DNA from 3 places in the Mesorhizobium sp. M1217 genome. Region 3 is predicted to be linked to each of the others. Evidence: riboswitches for the same ligand, from Rfam matches in the RefSeq annotation. Region 3 holds a riboswitch; each other region holds the start of a gene.
The links. Region 3 has a riboswitch for cobalamin ahead of NKH37_RS25525 (DUF1636 family protein). Riboswitches for the same ligand answer to the same signal wherever they lie in the genome.
Positions count from the first base shown of each region.

Region 1: linked by a shared signal. The riboswitch ahead of NKH37_RS26980 (ABC transporter ATP-binding protein) and the one ahead of NKH37_RS25525 (DUF1636 family protein) in region 3 are both predicted to bind cobalamin.
Region 2: linked by a shared signal. The riboswitch ahead of metE (5-methyltetrahydropteroyltriglutamate--homocysteine S-methyltransferase) and the one ahead of NKH37_RS25525 (DUF1636 family protein) in region 3 are both predicted to bind cobalamin.

Region 1 covers NZ_JAMYMA010000019.1:86,931-92,050, forward strand. The annotation lists gene groES (co-chaperone GroES) at 1-224, opposite strand, end outside; gene NKH37_RS26970 (bifunctional helix-turn-helix transcriptional regulator/GNAT family N-acetyltransferase) at 453-1,388, shown strand; gene NKH37_RS26975 (GyrI-like domain-containing protein) at 1,426-2,259, opposite strand; cobalamin riboswitch at 2,554-2,757, shown strand; gene NKH37_RS26980 (ABC transporter ATP-binding protein) at 2,850-3,668, shown strand; gene NKH37_RS26985 (ABC transporter substrate-binding protein) at 3,665-4,609, shown strand; gene NKH37_RS26990 (FecCD family ABC transporter permease) at 4,639-5,120, shown strand, end outside.
Region 2 covers NZ_JAMYMA010000033.1:21,610-26,729, reverse strand. The annotation lists gene NKH37_RS32630 (dihydrodipicolinate synthase family protein) at 1-324, shown strand, start outside; gene NKH37_RS32625 (FMN-binding negative transcriptional regulator) at 359-577, shown strand; gene metE (5-methyltetrahydropteroyltriglutamate--homocysteine S-methyltransferase) at 676-3,021, opposite strand; cobalamin riboswitch at 3,116-3,316, opposite strand; gene NKH37_RS32615 (hypothetical protein) at 3,371-3,817, opposite strand; gene NKH37_RS32610 (helix-turn-helix transcriptional regulator) at 4,437-5,120, opposite strand, start outside.
Region 3 covers NZ_JAMYMA010000017.1:98,654-103,773, reverse strand. The annotation lists gene NKH37_RS25545 (NADH-quinone oxidoreductase subunit C) at 1-232, opposite strand, end outside; gene NKH37_RS25540 (NuoB/complex I 20 kDa subunit family protein) at 238-810, opposite strand; gene NKH37_RS25535 (NADH-quinone oxidoreductase subunit A) at 801-1,166, opposite strand; gene NKH37_RS25530 (winged helix-turn-helix domain-containing protein) at 1,503-2,702, shown strand; cobalamin riboswitch at 2,732-2,935, shown strand; gene NKH37_RS25525 (DUF1636 family protein) at 2,974-3,408, shown strand; gene cobW (cobalamin biosynthesis protein CobW) at 3,405-4,457, shown strand; gene NKH37_RS25515 (cobaltochelatase subunit CobN) at 5,080-5,120, shown strand, end outside.

The DNA.
Region 1 (5,120 bases), on a different contig from region 3:
CCCGACCACTTGCCGAACAGGATACGGTCGCCGGCCTTGACGTCCAGCGGGACGAGCTTGCCGGCTTCGTCACGGGCGCCGGAACCGACGGCGATGATCTCGCCTTCCTGCGGCTTTTCCTTCGCCGTGTCGGGAATGATGATCCCGCCCGCGGTCTTGGATTCGGATTCGACCCGACGAACGACCACGCGGTCATGAAGCGGGCGGAACTTCGACTTTGCCATTTTTTATTCCTCGATGAGAATGGTGAGAACAGTTCCTCCGTCCGGCGGCGCCGGACATGGTTAGCACTCATCTTGGGGGAGTGCTAACGTGGCGCTGAAATAGTCTGGCAACTCGCGCGAGTCAAGGCGCCCGGTGAGCATCATCAGGACAATTGCTTCAAACGGATGCTTCAAACAGATACTTGACCAAGTCAACTAAATCGCTGATCTTGCCCGGAGGAGGATGCCATGACCATTCATCATCACCCAGGCAAGGAGCGGATCGACGCGGTGCGGGCCTTCAACCGCTTTTATACCCGCCAGATCGGGCTGCTCGACGAAGGGCTGCTGAAAAGCACCTTCTCGCTGACCGAGGCGCGGGTGCTCTATGAGCTGGCGCATCGCGATGGCCTGACCGCCACCGATCTTGGGCGCGATCTCGGCCTCGATGCCGGTTATCTCAGCCGGCTGCTGAAGAAGTTCGAGGAGCGTGATCTGGTCGAGCGTGCCACGATCGAGGCGGATGCGCGGCGCTCGTCGATCGCGCTGACCAAGGCCGGGCGGCAGGCCTTCGCACCGCTGAACCAGGGCTCGCACGACCAGGTCGCGGCTTTGCTCGACCGGCTTTCGGATGCCGAACAGGACAGGCTGGTCAAAGCCATGCAGACGGTGCAGCGTTTGCTGGGCGGAAGCGCCGAGCCCAAAATTCCCTATATGCTGCGGCCTCTGCAAGTCGGCGACATCGGCTGGATTATTCATCGCCAGGGCCTGCTCTACGCGCAGGAATATGGCTGGGACGAAACCTATGAAGCGCTGGTCGCCGAAATCCTCGGTGCCTTCGTCAAATCCTTCGATCCGAAATGGGAACGCAGCTGGATCGCCGAGCGGGAAGGCGAGGTCGTCGGCTCCGTCTTCGTCGTGCGCCAGTCGGACGCGGTGGCGAAATTGCGCCTGCTCTACGTCGAGCCCTCGGCGCGAGGTCTCGGCATCGGCAAGCGGCTGGTCGAGGAATGTATCGGCTTTTGCCGCGCCACGGGTTACAGGACACTGACGCTGTGGACCAACGACGTGCTCGCCGCCGCCCGCCACATCTATGAGGCTGCGGGCTTTAAATTGACCGACGAGGAGCGCCACCATTCCTTCGGCAAGGATCTGGTCGGCCAGAACTGGAATTTGGAGTTGTAGCAGCGCTTCCGGCGCTTCGGCGCCGGCCTGCCGTGCCTCACCCTTTGACCGGTATCCAGATTTCCAGCCCGCCATTGCCGCTGCGCGGATCAAATTCGGGGCCGTAGCGCTCGAATTCCGGCGCATCGGCGATCTCGTGCCCAGAGGCTGGCAGCCATTTGTTCCAGATCGTGTTGACCGTGCGGCGGATGGTCGAGATATGGTCACGATGGGCGAACACGGCGTATTTCTGCGCCGGCACGCGCACACGCCAAAACTCCCTCGGCAGGTCCGAAAAATCGGACACTTCGACGCCAGCGATGTAGTCGAAATTGCCGGCGTCGTCGCCGTTGACGCAGACGCCATAGGCGACGTCGCCGATCTCGCCAGGAATGTTGCCAATATAGGGGCCGAACCGCTGCCACTGCATCGGGGTGCCGGCGCTGGTTTCGCAGCTGTAGCGCTCGCCGAGACCGGCGATGAGAAACGGCCGGCTGGTCTCAAAACGCGGCGGTTCGAGAGTGGCGAGAAAGGACTGGTCCATCAGGATCGGCTCCACAAGATCGAGGTTGTCGAGCGAGCCTTGTGCGCGCACCAGTTCCGGCGTGGTGCCGAACTGGTCGCGGAAGGCGCGGGTGAAGGCCTCATGCGAGGCATAGCCGGCGTCGAGCGCGACCGAGAGGATGTCGGGTGCGCCGGCGCCAAGCTTGCGCGCCGCTTCGGTCAGTCGGCGAGAACGGACGTAGCTCATCACCGAACGGCCGGTAGCCGCGCCGAAAGCCCGCGTCACATGAAAGCGCGACACCCCGCTGATCTTGGCGACATCGTCCAGCGAGACTGCTTCGGGCAGATGGCTTTCGACGAACCACAAGGCTTTCTCGATCGGATTCATTTGGCACCTCGCATTGGCCCAGTCTCCGCATTGGCCCAGTCTTTACATGGCCCAGTCTTTACATTGGCCATGTCTTATATTGGCAAGATTATGGTGCCGCTTCCTGGCGGAGGCAGTTTGATCGAAATTGCGCACTGCGCAAATCGAGAGCGACGGTCGTCGGCAAGTCGCAGGCGTCGCGCGAAAAGGCTTGACAGGAAGCGGGCAAACGTCCTTTTAAATGTAACGTTATTACATCACGAGGTCTATATGGCTCCTTCTGACAAGACTTATTGCGCTGTGATTGGCGGAAAACTAGGGTGGCTGACTGATGGTCCCCGAGTCGAAAGGCAAGGGGTGAAAAGGGAACACGGTGAGATCTTCGGATCGAGGCCGTGGCTGCCCCCGCAACTGTAAGCGGTTAGCAAAATCCGAAGTGCCACTGGCCGGCAAGGCTGGGAAGGCAGGATGGCGCAAAGACCCGCGAGCCAGGAGACCTGCCATCAGCATGAGTTGACCGGACGGGGTGTGCCGGGAGGAGACGTGGACATCGGTCTTGTCGGCCGGTCCGTCCAGCTTCCTTCCGTCGCCATTGAGAAAGTGACGGCAAGTTGGACGCCTCCCAGCCTCTTCTTGAAGCGTGTGAACTGAGCGCGACGACGAATGGCCGGTGCCTGGTCAGCGCGGTGAGCCTTTCGATAGCGCCGGGCGACCGCCTCGCCATCATCGGCCCCAACGGCGCCGGCAAGACGACGCTGCTGCGCATGCTATGCGGTACGCTGCGGCCAAGCGCGGGAGATGTGAGATTTTCCGGACGCCGGCTGGAGAGGTTTTCGGCCGCCGAGCGGGCACTGCACATGGCGGTCGTTGGCCAGACCGACCAGCCTGATCCGCGGCTTGCCGTGATCGACTACGTCGAGCTTGGGCGCGTCCCGCATGCCGGCTTGCGACGGAGGAGCGAGCAACGCGACATCGTCATTGAAGCACTTCGCAGAACCGGCCTGCTGCCGCTGCTCGGCCGCACGATCGGCTCGCTATCCGGTGGCGAGCGGCAACGCGCCCAGTTGGCGCGCGCCATCGCCCAGGAGCCCAAAATCCTGTTCCTCGATGAACCGACCAATCATCTCGATCCGCGCGCCCGCAGCGACCTTCTCGAACTCGTATCGCAGTTTGGCATGACCGTCGTGGCGGTGCTTCATGATCTGTCGCTTGTCACGCCATTTGCCACCAGGGTCGCGGTGATGAACGAGGCCCGCCTGCAGGCACTTGCCAGTCCGCGCGAGGCGCTGACCAAGAAGTTGATCCGCGAGATTTTCGGCGTTGACGTGCTTTGGCTGCGCCATCCCACCGAAGACCGCGAACTCACGGTCTTCGACGTTCCGAACCGCGCCTCTTCACATCCCGATTTGACCAAGGAGCAACATCCGTGAAACGCCTCGTACTGTCTTTTGCCTCCCTCCTACTTGCCCAGACCGCCTTCGCTTTCCCGGTAACCGTTGATAGCTGCGGCACGCCGCTGACGTTCGACGCCGCGCCGAAGCGCGCCGTCATCCAAGATTTGAACATGGCGGAGATGGCCTTCGCGCTGGGGCTGCAACCATCGATCGTCGGCCTGACCGGCATCACCGGATGGTATAAGGTCGGTCCGGAATTCAAGGCCGAGCAGGGCGCGATCCCGGAACTCGCGCCGAAATACCCGACCCTCGAAAACCTCGTCGCCGTCGAGCCCGATTTCTTCTTCGCCGGCTGGTATTACGGCATGAAGCCTGGCGGCGAGGTGACGCCCGATACGCTGGCCCCGCACGGTATCAAGACGCTGGTGCTGACGGAAAGTTGCGTCCATCTCGACCAGAACCGCCCCGCAGCCTCGATGGACCTGCTCTATGGTGATGTCGAAAAGCTGGGCAAGATTTTTGGCAAGGAGGCGGAGGCGGGAAAGCTTGTTTCGAACTGGAAGGCGCAGCTCGCCGATATCACGGCAAAGATCGGCGACCGCACGGGAACGCGTGTGTTTCTTTACGACTCCGGCGAAGACAAACCCTTCACATCAGGCAAGTTCGCGATCCCCAGCGCCATGATCGCCGCAGCCGGCGGCGACAACATCATGGCCGACATGCCGACGAGCTGGGGCAATACGGATTGGGAGACGGTGGCGGCCCGCAATCCGCAATTTCTTATCCTGCTCGACTACCAGGACGGCGGCTACAGAAAACTGCTCGATTTCCTGAAAGCTCATCCGGCGATGAAGGAGACTGCGGCGGTCAAAAATGAGCACTTCATTGCGCTGCGCTATGCCGAACTGACGCCTGGGCCTGCCAACATCGAGGCGATCGGCAAGATCGCCAGGGCGATGCACCCGGAAGCTTTCTGAGCTTGCGCCAGAGAGCGTTCGAATTGGCGATGACAGCAGGAGCAGCAGCGATTGCCGCTCTTGCTCTGCTGTCGATTGCCTATGGATCGACGGTCATCGCGTTGAGCGACGTGATTGCTGCGCTCGGACATGCCGCCGGGCTGGACGGAGACATCGTGTCCGGTCCGGCCGGCAAGATCCCGATTGCCAAGATCGTCCTCGATCTTAGGCTACCGCGCACGATTATGGCCATCTGTGTCGGCGCCGGGCTGGGCGTCATCGGCGCGCTGCTGCAGACGGTAACGCGCAACGACCTCGCAGATCCGTTCTTGCTCGGCCTGTCGTCCGGAGCCGCGGCCGGCGCGGTTTCCGTCATCACCATTTTTGGCGACCATTTCGGTATCTGGACGTTGCCGGTCGCGGCCTTCACGGGCGGCGTATTGGCCGCCGGCATCGTGCTTTTGCTGGTTTCGCGGGTGAGGGGGCAAGGCCCCGAACGGCTGATCCTCGCCGGGCTTGCCGTCTCGTTCAT
Region 2 (5,120 bases), on a different contig from region 3:
GACTGGAACGCTGCAGAGGCCATAATCGCCGGCGCCGACACATGGTACAGCGTCCTCGCCGGCATCCTGCCCGAGGTCTGCGTGAAGATCGTCACGGCGGCGCAACAGGGCGATGCGGCCGAAGCGCGACGGATCGATGCCACGCTTGCGCCGCTCTGGAGCCTCTTCAAGGAGTTCTCGAGCCTTCGCGTCGTCTATGCACTTGCCGAATTGCTCGACATTTGCCGTGCCGACCCCCCGCGTCCCATCCTGCCTCTGCCCTCAGCAGCGAAGCGCCAGATCGCCGCCGCGTTGGAACGCTTGCCATCGGATGTCAACCGGTGAACAGCGAACCCGGCGGCCAGTGAAGGAACCTGTCATGTATGTACCCGCGCATTTCGATGAACCGAGCCGAAAAGTCCTTTACGAACTGATCGAGAACAGCGCACTTGGCATGCTGATAACCCATGGCCGGAGCGGTCTCGACGCCAATCACATCCCCTTCGAACTCGACACGTCACAGGGAGAAAACGGTTCCCTTTATTCCTGCGCGATTAGTACACGTGCCGAAGGAAAGTGCACTCTCTCGCTCGAGTGACTTATTTCAAAGGATGTGATCGCGTTTTGGCACATTCACGGCCCACATGCGGCAGCCGCTAACTCACCACATGGTGAGCAACCAGGAAACCTTCCGGCCTACACTTTCTCCCGGAGCGCGCGTGCTGCAGCAACCATGTTCATGAGGGCAGGGCGGACCTCCTCCCACTTGCGGGTTTTGAGGCCACAGTCCGGGTTTACCCACAGTTGGGCATCGGACAGTCGCTCGCGGGCAAGCATGACGAGATCCGAAATCTCGCCGACTTCCGGGACCCGTGGTGAGTGAATGTCGTAGACTCCGGGCCCGATTTCATTCGGATATTTGGAGCTCGTGAAGGCGTCCAGCAGTTCCATTTTCGAGCGCGACGTCTCAATCGAAATGACATCCGCATCCATTTCAGCGATCGCGTCGATGATCTCGTTGAACTCCGAATAGCACATGTGGGTATGGATTTGAGTCGCGTCCTTTACACCCGTTGAAGCGATCCGGAAGCATTCGACAGCCCAGTCGAGATAGTCGTTCCAATCAGACTGGCGCAGTGGCAATCCTTCGCGAAACGCGGCCTCATCGATCTGGATCATCCTTGCGCCGGACCATTCGAGATCCGTCACTTCGTCGCGGATGGCGAGCGCGATCTGGCGGCATGCTTCGGAGCGGGGTACGTCGTCGCGAACAAATGACCAGTTGAGAATGGTCACTGGGCCTGTGAGCATTCCCTTCACAGGGTTTTCCGTAAGCGACTGGGCGAACTGCCACCAGCGCAGCGTCATCGGATTGGGCCTCGATACGTCGCCGAAGATGATGGGGGGGCGCACGTAACGCGACCCATAGCTCTGCACCCAGGCATGCTGGGTGAAGGCGAAGCCGGACAGCTGCTCGCCGAAATGCTGTACCATGTCGTTTCGTTCGAACTCACCGTGCACCAGCACGTCCAGCCCGATCTCTTCCTGCCAGCGAATTGCAGCCTCGATCTCCTTCTTCAGGAAGGTCTCGTAGTCGACATAGCTCAGCTGGTCCTTCGCATGAGCGGCCCGCGCCCTGCGTACCTGCGGCGTCTGCGGGAAGGACCCGATGGTCGTCGTCGGGAACGGCGGCAGCCCGAGCGTGCCGGCCTGGACTCTGGAGCGCTCGGCAAAAGCGCTCTCTCGTCGCTTCATGCTGTCGTCAATGCTGGCGATCCGCCCCTCAACCAGCGGGTCATGGATCTTCGTGGATGTCACGCGAGTGGCGGCAGCCTCGGCAGACGCTTTCAACGCGCCTGCCACCGCATCCCTGCCTTGGGACAGGGCCCGGGCAAGCAACACCAACTCGTCGGTCTTCTGGGCCGCGAAGGCGAGCCACGACCTGATGTCCGCGTCGAGTTCCGTCTCCATGCGGAGGTCGATCGGCACATGCAGCATCGAGCAAGAAGGCGCGATCTCGACGCGGTCCAAGGGCCAGCCGGCGACGATCGGTTTGATGCGGTCGAGAATGGCGGGCAGGTTCGCACGCCAGATGTTGCGGCCATCGATCAAGCCAAGCGAGAGCACCAGATCCTTCGGTGCGAGCCGACCCACCGTTTCCAGCTGCTCGGGAGCGCGCACGAGATCAATATGCAGCCCGGCCAGGGGCAGAGAAACCGCGGTTTCGAGATTGTCTCGCAGCGGCCCGAAATAGGTAGCCAGCATGATCTTCAGCTCGGGCGCGGCTTTCGACAGCTGGCCATAGGCGAATTCGAACGCAGCTCGTTCGTTCGGGTTCAGATCGAGGACAAGCGCTGGCTCATCGATCTGCACCCAGTCGGCTCCAGACAGCTTCAGCCTCTGCAGGAGTTGCTCGTAGACGGGCAGCAGCCGCGGCAGGAGCGCGATGGGATCGAAGCCTTCGGCAGGCGATTTCGCCAGCTTGAGGAAGGTGATCGGTCCAAGGATGACTGGGCGTGTGTGAACGCCGAGAGCTTTAGCCTCGATGAAGTAATCGACCGGTTTCGTCGACGAGAGGGCGAACGTCTGATCATCGTTGAGTTCCGGCACAATGTAGTGATAGTTGGTGTCAAACCACTTGGTCATTTCCATCGCGGTTACATCAGACCGATGAGCCGCCTGCTGGTGACCAGCGTGTCGACAATCCTCCGTCTGACCCTGGTTGCCCCGCGCCATTGCGAAGTAGATGTCAAGTGGAACCTCGCCGCTATTCCAGCCGTAACGGGATGGAACGGCGCCGACCATGGCTGCGGTGTCGAGCACATGGTCGTAGAGCGAGAAGTCGTTCGACGGGATTTTCGACACGCCGCGATCGTGCTGCTCCTCCCAGCTAGCGGCACGGAGCGCCTTCGCGGTCGTGAGAAGGTCGGCAGCGGACGATTTTCCGGACCAGTAGCTTTCAAGCGCGAATTTCAGTTCTCGCCGACGACCGAAGCGCGGCACGCCGAGCGTTGCTACAGGAATTTGCTGAGAGACAGTCATGCATACCCCGATGGTTGGGGCGTCGGTGACAAGGAAGGCGCTAGCAGGCCGGCACGAACGCCAGGCTGCAGCGGCCATCGAGACACCCCGCCCGTGGACGTAATTCGCCGTGGCAGGTCTCCTGGCTCGCGGGGTCATAGCCTCTACCCGTCTTCCCAAGGCTATTCGCCTCAGTGACATGAGTGGGGTTGGCTCGCCGCTAACAGTTGCGGGGGCAGCGCCGGCATCGCACCGGCTTCCCTCTTAGCTCCGCTGCGGCAGCGCCGTACGGAGAACCACGACACGGAAGACAATTACCGCAGTTCGCTTCTTTGTCAACGCCGCATAAAGAAATGTTTATGTCGTTATGTTAAATTTCCGTTGGCATGTTGCCAAAGGTCGCCTTGAAAGCGAAACTATGGAAGCCTTGAGCGGCCGGTAAATCAAAGCAATAACGCACAGCGGTCCAGGAGGATAGGAGTTCGTCGGCTGCCGGCGGCAAACTACCGGCAAGCGCCGTGGTGCTGCTTCCCGCATCATGCGAACGCCACCTCGGTGTCGAACTTCGGCTCCGAGCTTCCGACCGCTTCGTTGGTGATCTGCTCGCGACCACATCCGGCTCAATGGCGAGGCTGTTGCCCATGTGGAAACTGTTGGCCGTGATGCCCTCGGTGATACGACAGAACGATTTCGAGGGGAGCACCCCGAGGCCCGGCGCAGCGGCCTGTTGCGAAGTGATCGAGGCCAATGTCTCGAACTGCTTGTTCGCAGCCCACCGGCTCAAGGTAACCCGGCTCAAACCACCGGGCCAGCTCAAGTCCTGTCCAAATGAGGCCTGAGCGGCAAATCGTCGTGCACGCGCACGGTTTGGCGTTCGATCTTGTGATGGGTCTTGGGCGGACAATCGCCACGGTGCAGCGCGCAGAAGCGGTTCCCCAATTGGAAGCCGAGGGCGGTGAGGGCAAGCCAGCGCCACCGCGGAGGGGGACTTGGACCTGTTTGCCCTGCTGGACCACAAGTTCGCGACACAGGGCCTCAAGGAGAAGACCAAGAGTGATTATGCGCGGGACCTCGCCAAATCATCAAAAGCAGCGGGCAGTCAAAGTTCGGCGCCGATTGACATGGAGATAGCCATCGCGGCGACCCCCAGGCGGACCGCAAGCCGGAATACAACCGGGTGCAGGCGGCCAAGCTCGTCCACAAGATGGCGTCGGGCACATACCGACGATGGGGAGAGCGGACCGTGGAGTGCAGGAACTTCACGCCTATCCACGCTCCCGTGGACGTGTCCTGCGGCACATCGGCAGCGATATTGAGGAGGCAGTTGAGCTTCTGGTCGAGCACTCTTACCTGCCACTACCTACGCTTCACTTCATCTCGCACTGAAAACGCAGCACGCAAGGTCGAGATGTAACATGTGGCCTTCGTGGATGATTCTAAGCTTCCTCGGGCGCGGTCAATCTGTGATAACGGTCGCTTGGAACCTCCATCACCGCGACGCGATCAAGGTTGGCGTATCGCGCTCGGTAGTAACCTTCTTCCTCCACTTCGGCGAAACTACACTGGGGAACGTCAAACGTCGCAGCTTCCAATCCGAAGAAAGTCGTAGTGGTTTCTTCATCCAAGAAGTTCCACTCATCTTCTCCGTCGTCATACGTGACGCGAACATAGGAGGCCATGCGCACGGCTTCCTGATCACCCATCTCTGCGATGATGGCATCGCATTCTTTCTTCAGCTTTCCTGAAACCTCACCCTTATCCCAGTCATCCAAAGCCCGATAGATTTCTGGATGATAATACTCTGGCATCTCCTCTACATCGTCACCGATAAGCTCAATGGTGCGGACATATTGCGGATTGATCAAGAGTATTTTGTTGTCAAGACTCCAACAATACAGCCATGGCCTGCTTGTGCTATTTCTACGAAGATTATGAAGTTCCTTCAACTGATGTAAAATCGATTCACGCGCCTTTTCATCGATAGGATATTGGCGGCTGCCAACAGTCGTCTTGATTCTGAGCGTGCCGTATCGCGTTTCGGCATCGGCAATTGCAAACGGGCTCGTGCGCCACTCCTCGACATCAATCTTCCAGCCCAGCAGCTCCTCGACTGTGCATTT
Region 3 (5,120 bases):
GGTGATAGACCACGTCGAAGCGCTTTGCCCGCGACGGATAATCTGCGCCGCAAACGTCGATGATCGAAATGAACTGGCATTTCGGGTCGTCGCGCAGGAAGGTCACCACCTCGATCAGGTCGCGCGGCTCGACCGAGATAGTGAGTTCGCCATAGGCGAGCACCGCTTCGCCGATCCGGCCGGTCAGCTTCTCGCCAAGATAGGTCGAGAGGTCATTCAACGCCTGGGTCATGCCGCTCACCGTTCGATCGTGCCGGTGCGGCGGATCTTCTTCTGCAGCAGAAGGATGCCGTAGAGCAGCGCTTCAGCGCTCGGTGGGCAGCCGGGCACGTAGATGTCGACCGGCACGATGCGGTCGCAGCCGCGCACCACCGAATAGGAATAATGATAATAGCCGCCGCCATTGGCACAGGAGCCCATCGAGATGACGTAGCGCGGCTCCGGCATCTGGTCGTAGACCTTGCGCAGCGCCGGCGCCATCTTGTTGGTCAGCGTGCCGGCGACGATCATGATGTCGGACTGGCGCGGAGACGCGCGCGGCGCGACACCGAAACGCTCGCTGTCGTAGCGTGGCATCGAGGTGTGGATCATCTCGACGGCGCAGCAGGCGAGGCCAAAGGTCATGAACATCAACGAGCCGCTGCGCGCCCAGGTGATCAGCGCCTCGGTCGAAGTGACGAGAAAACCCTTGTCGGCGAGTTCGTTGTTGATCTCCAGGAAGAACGGATCATCCTCCCCCACCGGTCTGCCGGTGTTGGGGTCGATGAGGCCCTTGGGCTTCGGCGCGACGGAACTGTCGTTCAATCCCATTCCAGCGCTCCTTTTTTCCATTCATAGGCAAAGCCGATGGTCAGCACCGCCAAAAACACCATCATCGACCAGAAACCGAGCATGCCGATCTGACTGAACGACACTGCCCAAGGAAACAGGAAGGCCACCTCCAGATCGAAGATGATGAACAGGATCGACACCAGGTAGAAGCGGATGTCGAACTTCATGCGGGCGTCGTCGAACGAGTTGAAGCCGCACTCATAGGCGGAAAGCTTTTCCGGATCGGGGTTGCGGTAAGCCACCAGGAACGGTGCGGCGAGCAGCGCCAGGCCGACGACCAGCGCCACGCCGATGAACAGGACGATGGGCAGGTACGAACCTAAAAGTGCGTTCATGCTGCAGTTTTCCGTTGGCGGCCAATCCACTCTGATTACAGCACCGGACCCACTTGCGGAAGCGTGACAGATTAACCACTGAACCGTTTTAAGGGGGCTCTATGCTGCAACGCGGCGAGGGTTAGCGCAGCGCTTTCGGCGAAGCAAGTCAAACCTTGTTCAAATCGCGGTGCTGGACGGCATATCCGGGAAAACTGGTCCGATCCGCTCCTGTTTGATTTCCTTCACTTTTCACTCCACTTTTCTCTCCTGACATAGATGCCGCCAAAACCTTGCTAGCATGGGGCGGAATCGCAGGTCATTTTCTCTGTCTAACATCGTCCGGATACCGCCTTCATGAAAGAAAAAATCTCGCTTGCCCTGGCCCGTCGCATTGCGCTTGCGGCACAGGGATTCAATGACCCGCGCCCCAGCGGCACGCCTGACCGCCGGCATCTGGCCCGGGTGCTTGCACGTACCGGCCTGCTGCAGATCGATTCCGTCAGCGCCGTGGTTCGCGCCCATTATATGCCGCTCTATTCGCGGCTTGGCCCCTACAAGCTGGCGCTGCTCGACGACGCCGCGGTGACACGCAAGCGCATGGTCTTCGAATATTGGGCGCATGAAGCCTCGTTCCTGCCCGTCGAGACCTATCCGCTGATGCGCTGGCGCATGCGGCGGGCCGAGCGCGGCGAGGAAATGTACAGCGGACTGGCAAAATGGGGCCGCGAGCACGCCGCCTACATTGAGGACATCTATCGCGAGGTCGCTGAACGAGGCCCGATCGCGGCGTCGGCTTTCGAAGGCCAGAAGGGCTCGGGCGGCTGGTGGGGCTGGAGCCATGCCAAGCATGCCTTCGAATGGCTGTTCTGGGCGGGCCGCATCACCACGGCGCACCGGCGTGGTTTCGAGCGGTTCTACGATCTGCCGGAGCGCGTGCTGCCGCCAACGGTACTCGCTTTGCCAGTTCCGTCCCCCGCGGACGCCCACCGCGAACTGCTGCGCATCTCCGCCCGCGCCCATGGCGTCGCCACGGCGGGCGATCTGCGCGACTATTTCCGCCTCTCGCCCGCCGACATCAAGGGCCGCATCGAGGAACTGGTCGAGGCTGGCGACCTGTTGCCGGTGAGCGTCGAAGGCTGGAGCAAAACAGCCTATCTCCACAAGGACGCCCGTTTGCCGCGCAGGATCGAGGCGCGCGCCTTGCTTGCGCCGTTCGATCCCGTCGTCTTCGAGCGGTCGCGCACCGAGCGGTTGTTCGACTTCCACTACCGCATCGAGATCTACACGCCGGCCGAAAAGCGCCAGTATGGCTATTATGTGCTGCCGTTCCTGCTCGGCGACAGCATCGTCGGGCGCGTCGACCTCAGGGCCGACCGCCCGGCCGGCGTATTGCGCGTCCATGCCGCCTATTCGGAGCCCGGCGCCCCGCCGCAAACTGCCGCCGCCCTTTTCGAGGAATTGAAGCAGATGCAGGGTTGGCTCGGGCTCGAGCGCATCGAGGTGACGGCTGCCGGCGACCTCGGCCAGCCGCTCGCAGATATCGCCGCGTCATAGACGTGCGTTGACACGACTGCCTTCACAAGCCTAAATCCGTTCCAGACGGTCCCCTGCCCGCAACGGCAAGGGCCAAGAGGGAATGCGGTGCGAAATCTCGATTTCAAATCCGCGGCTGTCCCCGCAACTGTAAGCGACGAGCCAAGGCCGAAAACCACTGGGATATTCCCGGGAAGGCGGCACCCAGGCGATGACCCGCGAGCCAGGAGACCTGCCGTCTAGGACATAAGAATCCGATCGCCTGGCGGGTTTTCCGGGCAAGGAGCCTGATTTGGAACGCGACAGCAGTTTTCCGGCTGAGACAGCGGATTTATTGTCCGGCCATGGTGATTCCCCGGCCGGCGTTACCGTCATCGTCTGCTCGTCCTGCCGTGACGAGACCGGTTCGGACGCTTATCCCCGCGCCGGCGAACTGCTCGCCGAGCACACGCGCCGCGCCGCTTCCAGCGAAAACATTAAAATCCGCACCGTCGAATGCCTCGGCAATTGCAAGCGCCGGCTCAGCGCCGCGATGCTGCGCGACGGCTGCTGGAGCTATGTCTTCGGCGACCTGACCACGACCAGCGGCACCGATCTGGTGACGGGGGCAAAGCTGTTCGCTACTTCGACGGACGGCCTCATTCCGTGGCGCGGCCGTCCCGATTGCCTGAAGCGCGGCTTGGTTGCCCGCATCCCTCCCCTCGACCTTTTGAAGGACTTGATATGACTTCCCCAGATTCGGCCGCCAACGTTTCGCGCGTCCCCTGCACCGTCGTCACCGGCTTTCTCGGCGCCGGCAAGACGACGCTGATCCGCCATTTGCTCGAAAACGCCAAAGGCAAGCGCCTGGCCATCATCGTCAACGAGTTCGGCGATATCGGCATCGACGGCGAGATCCTGAAGGGCTGCGGCATCGACACTTGCCCCGAGGAAAACATCGTCGAGCTGGCCAATGGCTGCATCTGCTGCACTGTCGCCGACGACTTTGTCCCCGCGCTCGACCAGATCCTGTCGCTGACGCCGAAGGTCGACCACATCCTGATCGAGACGTCCGGGCTGGCCCTGCCCAAGCCGCTGGTCCAGGCCTTCCAGTGGCCGTCGGTGAAAAGCCGCGTCACGGTCGATGGCGTCATCGCCGTCGTCGACGGGCCGGCGCTGGCTGATGGCCGCGTTGCCAACGACATGGACGCCCTGCAGGCGCAGCGCGCGCCGGACGAGACGCTCGACCATGACGATCCTGTCGAGGAGGTGTTCGAAGACCAGCTCGCTTGTGCCGACCTGATCATCCTGTCGAAGAGCGACCTGCTGGACGCAGCCGGCGCGGCGCGCGCCAATGCCGTCATCGGCAAGCATGTTGCGCGGGCGGTGAAGATCGTGCCGACCTCGCAAGGCAAGGTCGATCCGTCGGTGCTGCTCGGCCTTGGTCTCGCCGTCGAGGACGACATCGAGAACCGCAAGACCCATCACGACGACGAGCTCGACCACGAACATGACGACTTTGACTCGTTCGTCATCGACATTGCGTCGGTGTCCAACCCGGACGAGCTGGCACAACGCGTCGCCACGGCGGCGGAGGAAGAAAACGTATTGCGCGTCAAGGGTTTCGTCGACGTCGGCGGCAAGCCGATGCGGCTCTTGCTGCAGGCCGTCGGTCCGCGTGTCAACCACTATTACGACCGCGCCTGGACCGCTGAAGACGATCGCCGCTCGCGCCTCGTCGTCATCGGCCTGAAAGGGCTGAACCGCCCGGCGATCGAGCGTATCCTCGCCGGCTGATCCCAGGTACGAGCCGCGATGCACATCCTCACCACCACATCCGCCTCGCTCGACGATCTCGCCGAGCCTGTCGATCTCAGGCAAACGCCTGCGGATGTCGTGGCGCTGTCCTTCACCGACAGCGACCTCGCCGGGCTGGCGGCGGCGTGGAAGGCAGATGCGGACCGCCTGCCGTCGATGCGGCTCGCCGCCTTGCGCGACCTGCGCCACCCGATGTCCGTCGACCTCTGGATCGACAGCGTCGCCCGCCACGCCAAGGTCGTCCTGGTCCGCATCCTCGGCGGTTACGACTGGTGGCGCTACGGCTGCGACCAGCTTGCCGTTGTCGCGCGAAATCGCGGTATTAAGCTGGCGCTCCTACCGGGCGAGAGCCACGACGAGGATTTGCGGCTGATCGAAGGCTCGACGCTGCCGCGCCAGGAACTTGATGGTCTGCTCGACTATTTCCGCGAAGGTGGCCCGGCGAATATGACGGCGCTGGTGCAGAGGTTGGCAAGTCTCGCCGGATCGGGTGCGGCGGTCGCTGAACCTGTCAGCGTGCCAAAGGCGGGATTTTACGAGCCGGGACGCGGCGTTATAGAAAGAATGGACTTATCAAGCGTCGGCATTCCGTCGCGCCCCCATCATCCCCATCCTGTTCTACCGCTCGATGCTGCTCGCCGC